2 linked regions of the Metabacillus sp. B2-18 genome follow. The protein of the gene in region 1 binds, or shares a complex with, the protein of each later gene. Links are inferred from orthologs where the notes say so. Each region holds a gene or a part of one and is shown on either strand. Other genes may lie near its edges. The genes, in order: dnaG and dnaB.

The links.
Region 2: the proteins of dnaG (region 1) and dnaB are in contact, whole or in part, in a crystal structure (PDB 2R6A), measured with the Geobacillus stearothermophilus proteins. The link is inferred for Metabacillus sp. B2-18 from one-to-one orthologs. Residues at the interface, in WP_049624496.1 of Geobacillus stearothermophilus: Lys456, Leu457, Leu458, Pro459, Ala460, Asn463, Ala464, Leu467, Leu535, Leu536, Ile537, Ala538, Gln544, Glu545, Asp548, Tyr549, His552; in WP_033016901.1 of Geobacillus stearothermophilus: Ser13, Glu15, Ala16, Gln18, Glu91, Leu92, Asp94, Ala95, Val96, Pro97, Thr98, Ala99, Ala100, Asn101, Tyr104, Tyr105, Ile108.

The regions. Positions count from the first base shown.
Region 1 is NZ_CP088245.1:3,458,943-3,467,384, forward strand. What follows is about bases 1-2,858. They hold dnaG (DNA primase), read right to left. Parts: upstream 2,414-2,858; coding sequence 587-2,413; downstream 1-586. Other genes in these bases: rpoD (RNA polymerase sigma factor RpoD), read right to left, coding at 1-463. In the rest of the region: LPC09_RS17650 (pyruvate, water dikinase regulatory protein), read right to left, coding at 3,249-4,061; LPC09_RS17655 (transcriptional regulator CcpN), read right to left, coding at 4,095-4,724; glyS (glycine--tRNA ligase subunit beta), read right to left, coding at 5,049-7,112; glyQ (glycine--tRNA ligase subunit alpha), read right to left, coding at 7,105-7,995; DNA repair protein RecO, read right to left, coding at 8,380-8,442. UniProt on the Escherichia coli protein: RNA polymerase that catalyzes the synthesis of short RNA molecules used as primers for DNA polymerase during DNA replication.
Region 2 is NZ_CP088245.1:5,112,044-5,120,622, reverse strand. Bases 5,585-8,579 are described here. They hold dnaB (replicative DNA helicase), read left to right. Parts: upstream 5,585-6,404; coding sequence 6,405-7,754; downstream 7,755-8,579. Other genes in these bases: LPC09_RS25475 (adenylosuccinate synthase), read left to right, coding at 8,031-8,579; rplI (50S ribosomal protein L9), read left to right, coding at 5,740-6,186; LPC09_RS25490 (DHH family phosphoesterase), read left to right, coding at 5,585-5,743. Outside these bases: LPC09_RS25515 (IS1182 family transposase), read left to right, coding at 1-1,094; rpsF (30S ribosomal protein S6), read left to right, coding at 1,372-1,659; ssb (single-stranded DNA-binding protein), read left to right, coding at 1,695-2,219; rpsR (30S ribosomal protein S18), read left to right, coding at 2,255-2,494; LPC09_RS25495 (YybS family protein), read left to right, coding at 2,794-3,729; more of LPC09_RS25490, read left to right, coding at 3,770-5,584. UniProt on the Escherichia coli protein: The main replicative DNA helicase, it participates in initiation and elongation during chromosome replication. Travels ahead of the DNA replisome, separating dsDNA into templates for DNA synthesis.

The sequences.
Region 1 (8,442 bases):
GACCAACATAGCGCTTAGCAATACTAACTACTAAACGAAGGTTAGCTTCAGCAAGTCTACGCTTTGCTTCTTCATCGCCTTCCTCAATACGCTTAGCTAAATTAATTTCTTCATTAGCTGATAATAAATCAACACGGCCAATTTCTTTCAGATACATTCTTACAGGGTCATTTATTTTAACTCCAGGTGGAACACTTAAGTCATTTAAATCAAATTCTTCTTCCTTAGCAAGATCTTGAATATTTGGATCAGCATCTTCACCTGCTTCACCAATTAGTTCAACACCTTGTTCACCAAGAAACTCATAATACTCATCCATTTGGTCTGATTCGATTTCAAAGTTAGACATACGTTCTGCAATTTCTTCATACGTCAAAACTCCACGTTTTTTCCCAATTTCAGTTAACTGATCTTTCACCTGTTCAAAGGTTACTTCTGTTTCATGGGTTTGTTTATCAGCCATAGGATCCCCTCCTTCCAGACTTACCATCGTAAGAAAAGCATTTGGATTACTGTTTTTTTGTTAGTATTCCTATATTTAAGATGATTTGGACTTTAATGAACCACATCATCAATTGCTTACTTATTATGATTTTAGAGCTTGTTTTAATTGAATAATTTCCATTGCAATTTGAGCTGCTTCTGTAAATTGCTTGTTTCGTTCAGCTTCATTTTTTTCAACTTCTTTTTCTTTTATCATTAACATTTTTTGATGATTCAACACCTGTTTTATATAATCTGATAACTCCTGTTCACTTACTTCAGAGTTTAAGGTGATCATCGCAATGTTGGATACGGTATGTTGTAATTCAGGATTTGGTAATCTAGAAAGAAAAGAACTTACATTTTCTTCATTTCCTTCCTCATAAAAACCATATAAATAAGTAACAATTGCCTTGTGTTCTTCAATATTAAACTGAAGACCAAGCCGATCTAGTACCTTTTCAGCAATATCTTTACTTCTTAGCATATGTGCTATCAACAATCTTTCAGCCGTATGAAATGCTGGTAATAACCGTTTAGATTGAATAGGCACTCTTTTGGGCTGCTGCTGAGACATTTTGTTTTGCTGCTGCAGAGGCTGCTGCTTACTTATTTGTTTTTCCTTTTGAAATGTTTGCTCCTTCAATACATCCATTGATAAATCAAATTCCGAGGATAATTGTTTTAAGTAAATTTCTTTTTCAACAGCATTCTCTATTCTAGATAGTTCGGAAAGAACAGAATCTATATACTGAAGTCTTTCCCCCTCATTATGAAGATTTTTGCCTCTTCGATAATAAGTCATCTTAAACGTCATAATCGGTACACTTGCCCCTATTACATCATGTTTAAACTTCTCTTCTCCGAACTTTTTGATGTAGTCATCAGGGTCCATACCATCTGGAATCATCGCAACTTTTATGTTACATCCTGCTGCCTTTAATATCTTAGAGGCTCTCATTGTTGCCTCAATTCCAGCAGAATCAGAATCATAACATATTATAACTTCAGACACATTTCTTCGTATGATTTTTGCCTGTTCTTCTGTTAGAGATGTTCCCATCGTTGCAATGGCCTGTTGTACTCCAGCACGTGTTGATGAAATAACATCTGCAAATCCTTCAAATAGGACAACTTGTTGATTTTTACGAATATGTAATCTTGCACGGTGAAAATTATAAAGCAGCTTGCTTTTATTAAAAATTTTCGTCTCTGGGCTATTTAAGTATTTTGGTTTTTCGTCACCAAGCACTCTTCCGGAAAAGGCAATTGTATTACCATGATGATCCATAATCGGGAACATGATTCGATTCCTAAAACGATCAAAGAATTCGTTGTCAGAGTTGTTTTTTTTAACAAGTAACCCTGCTTCCTCCATTAATGATAGGTCAAACCCTCTTTTATCTAAGAACTTTGATATAAAATCCCAAGAATCTAAAGAATAACCAATTTCAAATGCATCGATTGTTTCTTTTGTAAATCCTCTGTTCAGTAAGTAATCTAAAGCAGGTTGACCTTCCTTTGTATTTACTAACAAATGGTGGTAAAATTTCTTTAACAGCTCATGTGCTTCGACCATTTTGTCTGTACTTTTCGAAGCAACTTTCCCTTGATTTTGATCAACTGGCGAAATGGAAGGCAAATCGATTCCAGCCTTGTCTGCTAAATGCTGTGCTGCTTCTATAAATGTATATCCCTCATGTTGCATAAGAAAAGAATAGACATTACCTCCAGCACCACATCCAAAGCAATGGAATATTTGCTTATCAGCTGAAACAGAGAACGAAGGTGACTTTTCACCATGAAATGGACATAACCCAAAATAGTTCCGTCCTTGTTTCTTCAATTGAACATATTCACTTATCACATCAACAATGTCAGAAGTTCTTTGTATTTTTTCGAGTAATTCCTCGGGAATTCGATTTCCCATGCTAACAACTCCGTATTACAGATATTCGATATTTATTCAAGTTCTCCTGCATGTTTCGACAAAATTTTTTCTAAATTTGTGATAAAATTTAAAGTATCATCATCTGTAAACTTTTTTGGACCTTTCGTATATTTGCCACTTTTTCTTTCCACAGCAGACAAATATCGAAATTGAAGAGCTGTATCAATATTAGCTTCAGTATATCGTTTTCCCCTTGGGGTAATAAAAATAACATCTTTTCTTATTAATAAGCCCGCTAACCCAATGTCTTGCGAAATAACAATGTCGTTTTTATTGACGTGGTTTATTATGTATAAATCAGCTTCTTCTTTACCCGTGTCAACAAAAACCCATTCCATAAGTATTACCTGTTGTATGGTTATAAGAAGCAACAAATATGACATGAATGTTATACTTTCCCGCAAGATCCATAATTTCCACTTTAACTGGACATGCATCAGCATCTACATAATTTTTTTTATTTTTTTCGTCATATTTCTCTATTCTACATCACTCCGAAAATTCCTTCTTATTTCACACCTTTGATCGTTTACTATTCAAGAGAACTTTCTAAAATTCCTTTTGTCGAAAATTTTTTTATATAATATCTTGACAGTTTACAATTAATAGTTTATTCCCATATGTCAAGTTCTAAACCTAAAAAAAGTATTTTTTATCACAATTTTTTATTATAATACAAAGGTTCATAAATTTCTATTGTTTTTTTGTCGTAATCAATCGTAAAATATCACCATTTGACAAATGAAACCAAGAACACGAAGGAAAAGGATGACTATTACAGCCACCCCTTGGAATTTATTCCCTTTCCTAATCTTTAATTTTGGTTATTCATAAAGTTAGCAATAATATTTGCTGTTTCCTCAACCGCCTTATTTGATACATCCACAACCTTACAGCCTATTTTGTCTACCACTTTATCAAAATAATTCAATTCCTCTTTAATGCGATCGATATTTGCATAAAAGGCCTCATCATTTAAGCCTAATGATTTTAACCTTTCTTTACGGATATTGTTTAATTTCTCCGGCATGATACGCAATCCGATACATTTTTGTGCTGAGACCTTATAAAGCTCTTCAGGTGGCTCTACTTCTGGAACAATCGGTACATTTGCCACTTTGAACCGCTTATGAGCTAAATACTGAGAAAGTGGAGTTTTAGAAGTCCTTGACACACCTATTAAAACAATATCAGCCTTTAGTATTCCTCTTGGGTCACGGCCATCATCGTATTTAACAGCAAATTCAATAGCTTCAACCTTTTTAAAATAATCATCGTCTAACTTTCGTACTCTTCCTGGCTCATATTTTGCAGTTATCCCATAAGAAGTTTCCATCTTATCAATAAGGGGACCAATGATGTCATAATAAACAACACCTTGTCTTGTTGCTTCTTCAATGAGAAATTCTCTTAATTCTGGTACAACTAATGTGAAGCACACAATAGCTTTTTCCTGCTTTGCCAACGAAAGAACCTCAATAATTGTTCCTCTATCCTCAACGTAGGGAATTCTTTTGATTTTCGTATTTGCTGATGCTCCATTAAATTGACTTGCCGCTGCCTTAACTACTAGTTCAGCAGTTTCACCTACAGAGTCCGAAACTACATAAATCAATTGATAACTCATATTCTATTCCCCATTTCAACAGTTAGCTATATATTATTCATTAAGAAAGCTAACAAGTATTTTCGTCATATTTGTTTTCGTAATTCTCCCAATAACTTCAAGACCTTGCTCTGTATCTTTTACAACTGGTAAACCGTCAATTTGTTTTTCTATGAGAACTTGAGCTACGTCTATAATATAATCTTCAGGCCTACAAACAGTTATATTTGGCATTCGTGTCATGATAATGTTTACCGGGATCGTCGTAAGTTCCTGCTTTCCAATGCTTGTTCGAAGTAAATCCTTTCGAGAAAGAACTCCTATTAAGTGCGATTGTTCATCAACTACAAATAGTGTTCCAACATCTTCTAGGAACATCATACAAATGGCATCATAAACAGAAACATTAACATTTACAACAATTGGAATGGACTGATAGTCTTTAACTTGAAGACCCTTTAGCTCTTCCATAATCAAATGGGTATTTGTTTTACCTGTGAAATAATATCCTACACGTGGTCGTGCCTCTAGATATCCAGCCATTGTCAAAATAGCTAGATCCGGACGAAGAGTAGCTCTCGTTAAGTTCAATTGATCAGCAATTTGTTCACCTGTAATTGGACCATTAGCTTTAACGATTTCAACAATTTGTTCTTGCCTTTTATTTAATTCTATAAGACTCACCGCCTTACTATTAGATATGTATTATTTCATTATGGCTTTTCCAAACATTTTGCAAGGTTGCTCATTTCCGCTAAATCAACCTTATACAGCGGTTCAAAGAACCTCTTAATAAGAACAATCTATATGAGATCTTAATTAATATAATAACATTAAACCTCATGTGTATAACACATTAAAAAATCAAATAAAACTTCAAATGGATTTATCCATATGTCGATTATATACTATCTACCTATAATGAAAAGATATTGTTTCCGCTTTAATACCTTTGTATCTAAAGAAAAAGGGCTGACAAAGTTAAGTCAGTCCCTTCATATTTGATCATTACTTTACTAAAATGACATTCATTTTTGCAAAGGATTCTATTAATTGAGATAGTTTGACCATTTGAGCCAGACGATTCGCCTTTACATTTTCATCATCTGACATTACCATTGTATGATCAAAATAATCAATAATTACCGGTTTCAATTCTGCTAAAATACCATAATTTTCTCGGATCTTTTCTACAGTTTTAAAGTTGTTTAACTGTTCAACCGCTTGAAGATATGCCTTATAAAGTGATCTCTCATGTTCACTTTCAAATAACTCTTCGTTAATATCTAAGTTATTCCCTTTTTTAGCAATATTCATCACACGAGCCAGTGCTTCAACAGTTTCTTTAAATTCAGGTTCAACCGAAGCCTCTTGAAGAACTTTAGCACGTGCAACAAGTGAATTTACTTCAAGTATAGATGATTCTAAAACTGCATCGTTTAAGTCATAACGAATGTTTTCTTCAGCTAAACGATATTTTAATCTTAGTCTAAAGAATGATTGTAATTCTTCTTTCGCTTCAGTAGAACCTTTATCACCATAAAAAGATAGTGCTAGCTCAAATAACTCCGGCAAAGCAATTGTCCATTGCTTCGATAAAAGAATTTGAATAATTCCGCTTGCCTGCCTTCTTAAAGCATACGGGTCCTGTGACCCGGTTGGGATTTTGCCAATGGAGAAAAATCCAACAATTGTGTCTAATTTGTCTGCTAATGCAACAATTGCCCCAACATTTGAAGCAGGTGCTGCATCCTCAGCGTGCCTCGGCATATAGTGTTCGTTAATAGCTCTAGATACTTCTTCCGTTTCACCGCTTAGTCTCGCATACTTTTCACCAATTTTCCCTTGAAGCTCAGGGAACTCATATACCATATGTGTAACCAAGTCAAACTTACAAATAGACGCAGCTCTTTCCACGTCTTGCTTTTCATTTGAAGGTACTTGAAGTAGGTCTGCTAATTTGCCAGAAAGGCTTACAATTCGTTTCACCTTTTCTCCTAAAGTTCCTAACTCCTCATGGAAAACAATTTTATCAAGTTTTTTTACGGCATCCCCAATATTGAGTTTCTGATCTTCTTTATAGAAGAAATTTGCATCAGAAAGGCGCGCACGTAACACTTTTTCATTACCTCTTGCAACATTTTCAAGATGGTTTTGATCACCGTTTCTTACCGTAATAAAATAAGGCTGTAATTCTCCGGCTTTGCTTCTTACCGGGAAATAACGCTGATGCTCCTTCATCGTTGTAACCAACACTTCATCTGGTAACGATAAATATTCTTGTTCAAACTTACCAAACAAAGCGGTTGGGTATTCAACAAGATTGTTTACTTCCTCTAACAGGTCCTCATCAACCGGGATGACCCAGTTATGTTCTTGTTCGAGATCTGATAGCTGCTGACTTATTGCTTCTTTTCTTTTTACAGGATTTGCAATGACGAATTGTTCTAGTAATACTGTTTCATACAATGAAGGCATCGCAATTTCAACTTTCTCTCCTAGAAAACGATGACCATATGTATATGAATCTGTTTTTACCCCAGTAATTTCAAAAGGAATCACTTCTTGTCCAAATAAGGCTACAAGCCATTTAATTGGTCGGATATATCGTAATTCCTGGCTTCCCCAACGCATGTTTTTTGGGAATGTTAATCCCGTTATTAATTGTTTAGCCTCTGTTAATAATGTTTTTGCTTCTATTCCTTTTGTAAATTTTTGAACGTGAACATATTCAACGCCATTAATTTCCTTAAAGTAGATATCCTCAATAGAAGCACCTTGTCCTTTTGTAAAGCCTATTGCAGCTTTTGACCAGTTGCCATTCTCATCAAGAGCAATCTTTTTAGCAGGTCCTTTTGCTTCTTCTTCAATATCTGGCTGTTTTTCTAGCACATCTTTTATTAATACAGCTATACGACGGGGAGTGGAATACGTTCTCACTTCGCCATGTGATAATTGTTTTTCATCAAGCCATTTTGTTAATTTGTCTGCAAATTGATTCATTGCATCTGTCACATAATGTGCAGGCACTTCTTCTAAACCAATCTCTAATAATAAATCTTTCTTACTCATGATTTACTCCTCCTTCCTGTTGTAACATAGGGAAGCCTAATTTTTCGCGTTCTTCATAAAATGTTTTTGCGACTTTTCTAGCTAAGTTTCTTACACGGCCGATATAGCCTGTTCGCTCAGTAACAGAGATCGCTCCTTTTGCATCTAAAAGATTAAATGTATGAGAGCATTTTAAAACATAATCATATGCAGGATGGACAAGACCCTCATCCATCTGTCTCATCGCTTCTTTTTCATAGGTAGAGAACAGATGAAAAAGCATATCCGTATCAGATGTTTCAAAGGTATATTTTGAATGCTCATACTCAGGCATTAAAAAGATATCGCGCACTGTGTATCCATCCGTCCACTCTAAGTCAAATACATTTTCTTTATCTTGAATATAAGATGCCAGCCTTTCAATACCATACGTAATTTCAGCTGAAACTGGCTTACATTCTAACCCGCCAACTTGCTGGAAATAAGTAAATTGAGTGATTTCCATTCCATCTAACCATACTTCCCAACCTAAACCAGCACATCCAAGTGAAGGGTTTTCCCAGTTATCCTCAACAAAGCGAATATCATGCTCTAATGGATTAATTCCTAATGCACGTAACGAATCAAGGTAAAGCTCTTGAATATTGTCTGGTGAAGGCTTCATTATCACTTGAAATTGATGGTGTTGATAAAGTCTGTTAGGGTTTTCCCCATAACGTCCATCAGCGGGTCTTCTAGATGGTTCAACATAAGCCACCTTCCATGGCTCTGGTCCAATACTTCTTAAGAACGTATAAGGACTCATAGTACCTGCACCTTTCTCAGTATCATATGCTTGCATAAGCACACAGCCTTGATCAGACCAATGCTTTTGCAATGTTAGAATCATATTTTGAATATTCATCTTCATAAACCTCCATTATTTTTTAAAAAACAAGTTTTTGCTCTAGGGTTAAACGGCCTGGCTTATGTGATGTTTCTATTAAATACTAGAAGTACACCAGTTTTGGTAACACTCTTTAAAATTAAAAAAGCTCCCGTCCCTATGTCAAACTAATGACATAGGGACGGGAGCTAGCCCGCGGTTCCACCCTAATTGCTTATATGTATAAGCCACTTTAAATTAGTATGCTCCAGAATGCCTTTCATTACGGATCAATCCTTAGCTTTCACCATCCTAAGGTCGCTATCATTGAGGTTTCGTAATTACTTCTTTCCTTCAACGCAACAATTGTTAAATTATATTTGCATCTTAATTGAAAATTGTTCTAATGTCAACAACGTCCTTCTATAACTTTCCCTTTAAAGAATCCATTTGATCTAAAAAACGCTTTGATTTAATTGTAAGACC
Region 2 (8,579 bases), 1.7 Mb from region 1 along the record:
TAGACATGCTTATCAATAAGACAGTGGAGATTGCCATTGAGAAAGAGATTATTAAAAGCAAGTCCATTATTGTAGATGCCACCCATACAAAGGCGAGATATAATCAAATGACTCCAAAAGAAATACTAATGGAGCGCTCCAAAAACCTCAGAAAAGCAATTTATAAAATTAACGAGAGTATGAAGAAGAAATTCCCCGTAAAGCCAAACAATGATCTACTTGAAGATGAGATTACTTATTCCCAAGAGCTCATTGAAGTGATTGAAAAGGAAGAAAGCCTTTTAGAGTATCCAAAAGTCAAGGAACATCTTAATCTCCTGAAAGAAGCCGTTGCAGATGATATCGAACAGCTACAGTCCATGAATGATCTAGATGCCAAAGTCGGACACAAAGCAGCTGACTCATCATTCTTTGGCTATAAAACTCATCTGGCGATGAGTGAAGAGCGAATTATTACAGCCGCAACGATTACAACCGGAGAAAAAAATGATGGAAAAGAGCTACAGACACTTGTTGAGAAAAGTATAGATGCAGGAATGGAAATTGAAACGGTTATTGGGGATACTGCGTATTCTGAGAAAGACAACATTCAATATAGTAAGGAAAATGGAATTAAACTGGTCTCAAAATTAAATCCTTCCATAACTCAGGGTACCCGAAAAAAAGAGGATGAATTTGAATTCAATAAGGATGCGGGCATGTATGTCTGCAAGGCAGGGCATATGGCTGTACGGAAAGCTAGGCAAGGTAAAAAAGGAGTAGGCAAAAACCAAGTTGATACCTACTATTTTAATGTTGAAAAATGCAAGAGATGTCCTTTCAGAGAAGGGTGCTACAAAGAGGGAGCCAAAAGTAAAACATATTCTGTTTCCCTTAAGTCTGATCAACATTCATCCCAAGCACAATTCCAGAAAAGTGTATATTTTAAGGAAAAGTCTAAAGAGCGTTATAAAATTGAAGCGAAAAATAGTGAATTAAAACACAGACACGGGTATAATGTGGCAAAATCCTCGGGTCTAATTAGCATGGAGTTGCAAGGCGCCATGGCTATATTTACGGTAAACATTAAAAGAATTCTAAAGCTACTAGGGTAAAATTAGAGAAAATATGTGGCTAATGCAAAGAAAGAGCCGACTTTAATTCCTAAAAAAGGAAAAAAAGTCGGCTCTTTTTAAACTCACATGAATAATCTTTAAAATCGTCAGATTTTCAGTGGCCTCCTCTCTGTCGTGGGCTTTTTTAGGATTATGAGTTATTTGAACTTGCACTTTCACTAATTATTCGTTATAATACCTAATTGTGAGTAATTTATTTATTTAATTGCTCCTTGCCCATTTATGGGCCGTTTAGACCAAAAGGAGGTGTAAGATGATGAGAAAGTACGAAGTTATGTACATCATCCGCCCAAACATTGAAGATGAAGCTAAGAAAGCTTTAGTTGAGCGTTTCAATAACGTTTTATCTGAGAATGGTGCGGAAGTAACAGAAGCGAAAGAGTGGGGCAAACGTCGCCTAGCATACGAAATCAATGATTTCCGTGATGGCTACTACATGCTTCTTCAAGTTAACTCTGCAGCTGAAGCTGTTCAAGAATTCGATCGTTTAGCGAAAATCAGCGAAGATATCATTCGCCACATCGTTATTAAAAAAGAAGACTAATTAATAGATAAGATAGTCAAAAAAGGATGGTTCTGATGTTGAATCGAGTTGTATTAGTTGGAAGACTAACAAAAGATCCAGATTTGCGATACACACCAAGTGGAGTAGCTGTTGCTACCTTTACTCTTGCAGTAAACCGTACGTTTACAAACCAACAGGGTGAAAGAGAAGCTGATTTTCTTAACTGTGTGATTTGGCGTAAACAAGCCGAAAATGTTGCGAACTTCCTTAAAAAAGGTAGTCTTGCAGGAGTTGACGGTCGTTTACAGTCACGTAGCTATGAAGATCAAACTGGAAAACGAGTTTATGTAACAGAAGTTGTTGCAGAAAGTGTCCAATTCCTAGAGCCAAGAGGAGCAAGTGGCGGCGGTGCCGGTGGCGGTAACAATAACTACAACAACAATAACAACTTTGGTGGGTACCAAGAGAATTCTGGCAATCAAAATCCATTCGGTTCAGATCAAAATCAACGTAATCAAGGTCGTACAAGCTTTGATGACGATCCATTTGCAAATGATGGAAAACCTATTGATATATCTGACGATGATTTACCGTTTTAATAGATGAATTGTAAATAGAAGGGAGGAAATTGATCATGGCAGGCGGACGTAAAGGTGGACGTGCAAAACGTCGTAAGGTGTGTTTCTTCACATCAAATGGTATCACTCACATCGATTATAAAGATGTTGATTTACTAAAAAAATTCGTATCTGAGCGTGGTAAAATTTTACCACGTCGTGTAACAGGTACAAGCGCTAAATACCAACGTAAATTGACTGTAGCTATCAAAAGAGCTCGTCAAATGGCTTTATTACCATATGTTGCTGGTGAATAATAAAAGAAAAGCACAGAGATGGATTGTTTAATCCTTTCTGTGCTTTTTTCGTCATATTTATCTTTAAAAAGAACTTGTGAATACACCGCGATCAAGACTAAAATTTAGGTTAGAACTGTATGTACACGTTTTCTATACATAATACTGTAACACATTATATTTGAACAAACTGAACAGGTTTGTCTACCAGGAAAAGTGTAAGTTTGTGAAAAGAGCAATAAATTAACAAACGATATGAAATACTAAACAGAGCTAAATTCCTAGCTTAAAGGATGTTTTTTCTTAAAAGAGGTGAAGTTGTGAGGAAAACAAATGCTATAACAGAAGGGGCTGTTTTATTAGCACTTTTTATTGTGCTAATGCTTGTAGCAAAATATGCACCGATTATTGGGATACTTGCCCTTTTTGTTCTCCCTCTGCCATTTATTATTTTTACAATAAGGCATAGCTTATCCACTACGCTTATGCTCGTATTGGCAGGAAGTATCCTATCAGTTTTATTCGGATCTATTACTAATATTTTATTAGCACTTATGTTTGGCTTGAGCGGTATGGTGATGGGTTATTTTTATAAAAAGAAACAAACAATGGGTGTATTGGTCGGAGGTAGCTTAGCTTATACATTTAGTATTATTGTATCTTATATTGGGTCAATTGTTTTTCTAAATATAGACTTTATTCAAGACTCTATTGAACTGTTTAAAGACTCAATTCAGCAATCAAAAGCAATTTTGCAATCTTTTGATGCAAGTGGACAGATGAATCAGCAGTTTGAACAGCTTGAAGAAGGAATGGGCTATATTACGACATTAATACCGACTTTATTTGTTACAACAGGTATGGTTTTTGCTGTTATCACCCATCTCATTTCTGTCCCGATTTTAAAAAGACTTAGATTTGAGTTAGCACCTTTAAAACCCTTCCGTGAATGGAGATTACCGACAAGTATCATTTGGTACTATTTAATTAGCTCTATATTATTAATGGTAAATCTCGACCAAGACAGTTTTCTTTTTATGGCTGTTTTAAATCTTTATTTTATTTTGCAATTTTTTGTGCTAATGCAAGGATATTCCTTTGTGTTTTTCTATTCATATGTCAAGGGCTGGGCAAAAGCAATTCCTGTCGTCATTTTAATTGCTTCATTAATCATCCCAATATTCCTTTATCTTATTAGAATCTTAGGTATAATTGATTTAGGCTTTCCTCTCCGTAGGAAAATACAGAAAAAGTAAGATATTGTAATCACTGTTGCGAGGAGTTGATGAGAACAAAATGCCAAGTTTTTATGAAAAGCCATTCATCCGTTATCCCATTTATGCATTAATTGGCGTAACAGTGATAGCCGTACTTCTTCTATTTTTCTATAATTGGTTGATAGGAACCATCCTTCTTACTTGTCTTGCAATTGCTTTTTATTTTATTAATAAAGCAATAAAAGACTTTAGAACAGAAATGAAAGAATATATTACAACTCTTTCATACCGATTGAAAAAAGTCGGTGAAGAGGCTTTAATGGAAATGCCAATTGGGATTTTGCTTTTCAATGATCAATATCAAATTGAGTGGACAAATCCTTTTATGACCTCCTGCTTTGATGAGGATACCCTTGTTGGCAGATCCCTATTTGATGTAGCTGATTCATTAGTTCCATTAATAAAACAGGAAGTAGAATCAGAGACGATTACATTACATGATCGAGAATTTAAGGTCATTATTAAACGTGATGAACGGCTATTGTATTTCTTCGATGTAACCGAACAAATTGAAATTGAAAAGCAATATGAAGATGAACGTACAGTTTTAGCATTTATTTTCTTAGATAATTATGATGAAGTTACCCAGGCGATGGATGACCAATCAAGAAGTGCCATTAACAGTGAGGTAACATCTCTCTTAAATAAATGGGCAAAGGATTATGGTGTTTTTCTTAAAAGAACTTCATCTGAAAGATTTATCGGAGTATTGAGTGAAGACATTTTAACCAAACTTGAAAAAACTAAGTTTTCAATCCTGGATGAAGTTCGTGAAAAAACAGCTATTCAAAACGTATCATTAACTTTAAGTATTGGAATAGGATCAGGTGTTTCTTCACTTCAGGAACTTGGCGATCTGGCGCAATCGAGCTTAGATTTAGCATTAGGACGTGGTGGAGATCAAGTGGCCATCAAACAGCCTAGTGGAAAAGTGAAGTTCTTCGGAGGAAAAACAAATCCGATGGAAAAGCGGACCAGAGTTCGTGCCCGTGTCATATCACATGCATTGAAAGAAATTGTGTCTGAAAGCGATAAGGTTATGATTATGGGACATAAGTATCCGGATATGGATGCAATTGGCTCAGCGGTCGGGATCCTTAAAGTTTGTCAGGTTAATGGAAAAGAAGGCTTTATTGTATTAGATCCGGAAGCAACTGATTCTGGAGTTGAACAGCTTTTAGCAGAGCTTAAATTACACCCTGAACTGTGGTCAAGATTTATCACACCAGAACAAGCACTCGAAATTATGACAGACGAAACACTGCTTATCGTTGTTGATACACATAAGCCATCATTAGTCATTGATGACCGATTGCTCATGAGAAGTGAGCATGTCATTGTTATTGATCATCATCGACGTGGAGAAGAATTTATTAAAGATCCCATTCTTGTTTATATGGAGCCCTATGCTTCGTCTACAGCAGAATTGGTGACCGAATTACTTGAATATCAGCCAAAGCATCTTAAAATGAATATAATTGAGGCTACCGCGCTTTTAGCAGGAATTATTGTTGATACAAAGAGTTTTACACTTCGAACAGGCTCACGTACATTTGATGCAGCTTCTTATTTAAGAGCAAAAGGAGCAGACACAGTTTTAGTACAAAAGTTTCTAAAAGAAGATATCAATAGCTATGTAAAGCGGGCTCAACTTATCCAGCATGCATTTATATTTAAAGATGGCATTGCCATTACTGTGGCAGATGAGCAGGAATTTTACGAGCAAGTGACAATTGCACAAGCAGCAGACACATTATTAACAATGAATGGAATTGAAGCATCATTTGTTATTGCGAAACGAAACCCTGAGTTTGTAAGCATAAGTGCCCGGTCACTTGGTGACATTAATGTTCAGATTATTATGGAAGCACTTGGTGGTGGTGGCCATTTAACAAATGCAGCAACACAGCTGGAGCATACAACATTACAAGAAGTCGAAAAACAGTTAAAATTAGCATTAGAAGACTATTTAGAGGGAGGAACCAAATCATGAAAGTAATCTTTTTAAAAGACGTTAAAGGTAAAGGGAAAAAAGGGGAAGTTAAGAATGTAGCAGACGGATATGCTCACAATTTCCTTATCAAACAAGGATTAGCTGTTGAAGCAACAAATTCAAGTATTAGCTCATTAAATGCTCAAAAGAAAAAACAGGAGCAAGAAGCTGTGGAAGAGCTAGAACAAATGAAGCAGCTAAAGGATGTTCTTGAAAAATTAACAGTTGAAATTCAAGCAAAATCTGGTGAAGGCGGCCGTTTATTTGGTTCAGTAACAAGCAAGCAAATTGCAGATGAACTGAAAAAATCACATAATATTAAAATTGATAAACGTAAGCTGGATTTACCTGATGGCATTCGCTCTTTAGGATTTACAAATGTACCTGCAAAGCTGCATCCGGAAGTAAATGCAACGATTAAAGTACAGGTTAAAGGACAATAAGTAAATTATGGAAAATGATGTGGTTTTGTGGAAAGAGAGAAATTTATCTTGAAGCTTAGCCACTTTTTTTTTACACTTAATAAAGTGTTAAACAGGCTTTTTCTAAAAAGAAACAAGCTAAGCAAATAAAACTTCCCAATTCTTTAGTATGGCACTTAGGTGTATAATAATAAATAGATTTATACTTTCATAATAAATGTAGAAGGACGGTGATCATCATTAACGAGGTACTTGGTGATCGTATACCACCACAAAATATAGAAGCAGAACAAGCTGTTTTAGGAGCTATATTTCTCCAACCATCATCTATTACTGTAACATCAGAATTATTAATCCCAGAAGATTTCTATCGAGCATCACACCAAAAAATTTACAATGCTATGTTAGACCTATCTGATAAAGGAGAGCCGGTTGATCTTGTAACAATCACTTCAGCGTTAGCAGATGTAAATTTACTAGAAGAAGTAGGAGGAGTTTCTTATCTTAGTGATTTAGCAAACTCAGTTCCAACTGCTGCAAACATTGAATATTACGCTAAAATCGTAGAAGAAAAATCAATCCTTAGAAGGTTAATTCGTACAGCTACAACCATCGCACAAGATGGATATAGTAGAGAAGATGAGGTTGAGGTTCTCCTAGGTGAGGCGGAAAAAACAATTATGGAAGTTGCACAGCGAAAAAATGCTGGTGCTTTCCAAAATATAAAAGATGTTCTTGTACAAACGTATGATAATATTGAAACATTACATGATCGTAAAGGTGATGTAACAGGAATTCCAACAGGATTTATTGAGTTAGATAAAATGACAGCTGGGTTTCAACGAAATGATTTAATCATCGTTGCGGCACGTCCATCTGTAGGTAAAACGGCATTTGCCTTAAATATTGCGCAAAACGTTGCAACCAAAACAGATGAAAATGTTGCGATTTTTAGTCTTGAGATGGGTGCGGATCAGCTGGTCATGAGGATGCTCTGTGCAGAGGGAAACATTGATGCACAAAGGCTAAGAACGGGTTCTTTAACACCAGAAGACTGGGGTAAACTAACTATGGCAATGGGTAGTTTATCAGACTCGGGAATCTATATCGATGACACTCCTGGTATTCGTGTCGGTGACATCCGTGCTAAGTGCCGTCGCCTAAAGCAAGAAAGTGGTCTAGGCATGGTTCTTATTGACTATCTTCAATTGATTCAAGGTAATGGTCGAACCGATAACCGTCAACAAGAGGTATCTGAAATCTCTCGTACACTTAAGGAACTAGCTCGTGAATTGAAAGTTCCTGTTATTGCACTTTCTCAGCTATCTCGTGGTGTTGAGCAAAGACAAGATAAGCGACCAATGATGTCTGATATTCGTGAATCAGGAAGTATTGAGCAGGATGCCGATATTGTTGCCTTCTTATACCGTGACGATTACTATGATAAGGAATCTGAAAACAAAAACATCATTGAAATTATTATTGCTAAGCAACGTAACGGTCCGGTTGGGACAGTTTCGTTAGCATTCGTAAAAGAATATAATAAGTTCGTCAATCTTGAACGGCGTTTTGATGACGGCGCCGCATAGAGGAAGAAGATCGTAGAAAATACGGTCTTCTTTTTTTATGTAAGAAAAAATGATTATAAGCAAAGTTTTTCTAGTAACATTATTCCTATTTAATTGGAAACAATAAAAATAAAAGTATGACTAAACAAAATTCTGCTCTTCTTTTATAAAATGTGATTAAATGACGAACAAATATTACGTATTTTTTATAAATGTTCGTATTTACATTGACTTTGTAAAATACGACTGTTAAAATAAACATGTTTGAATAGTGCGAAATTAGTGGAGGTGCACGGAATGTCTTCAGTAGTAGTTGTTGGAACTCAATGGGGAGATGAAGGTAAAGGAAAGATTACGGATTTCCTTTCTGAAAATGCAGAGGTGATCGCTCGTTATCAAGGTGGTAATAATGCTGGTCACACAATTAAATTTGGTGGAGAAACATATAAGCTACATCTAATTCCATCGGGGATTTTTTATAAAGATAAAATTTGTGTGATTGGAAACGGAATGGTTGTCGATCCAAAAGCACTTGTACAAGAACTTGCTTACTTACATGAGCGTGGAATCACAACAGATAACTTACGCATCAGCAACCGTGCACATGTTATTCTTCCATATCACTTGAAACTAGATGAGGTAGAGGAAGAGCGTAAAGGTGCAAATAAAATTGGTACAACGAAAAAAGGAATCGGACCTGCTTACATGGACAAAGCTGCACGTGTAGGAATTCGTATTTCTGATCTGCTTGAGCGTGATACGTTCGAAGAAAAATTATCTCGTGCGTTACAAGAAAAAAATCGTCTATTAGAAAAATTCTATGAAGTAGAAGGCTTCACAGTAGAA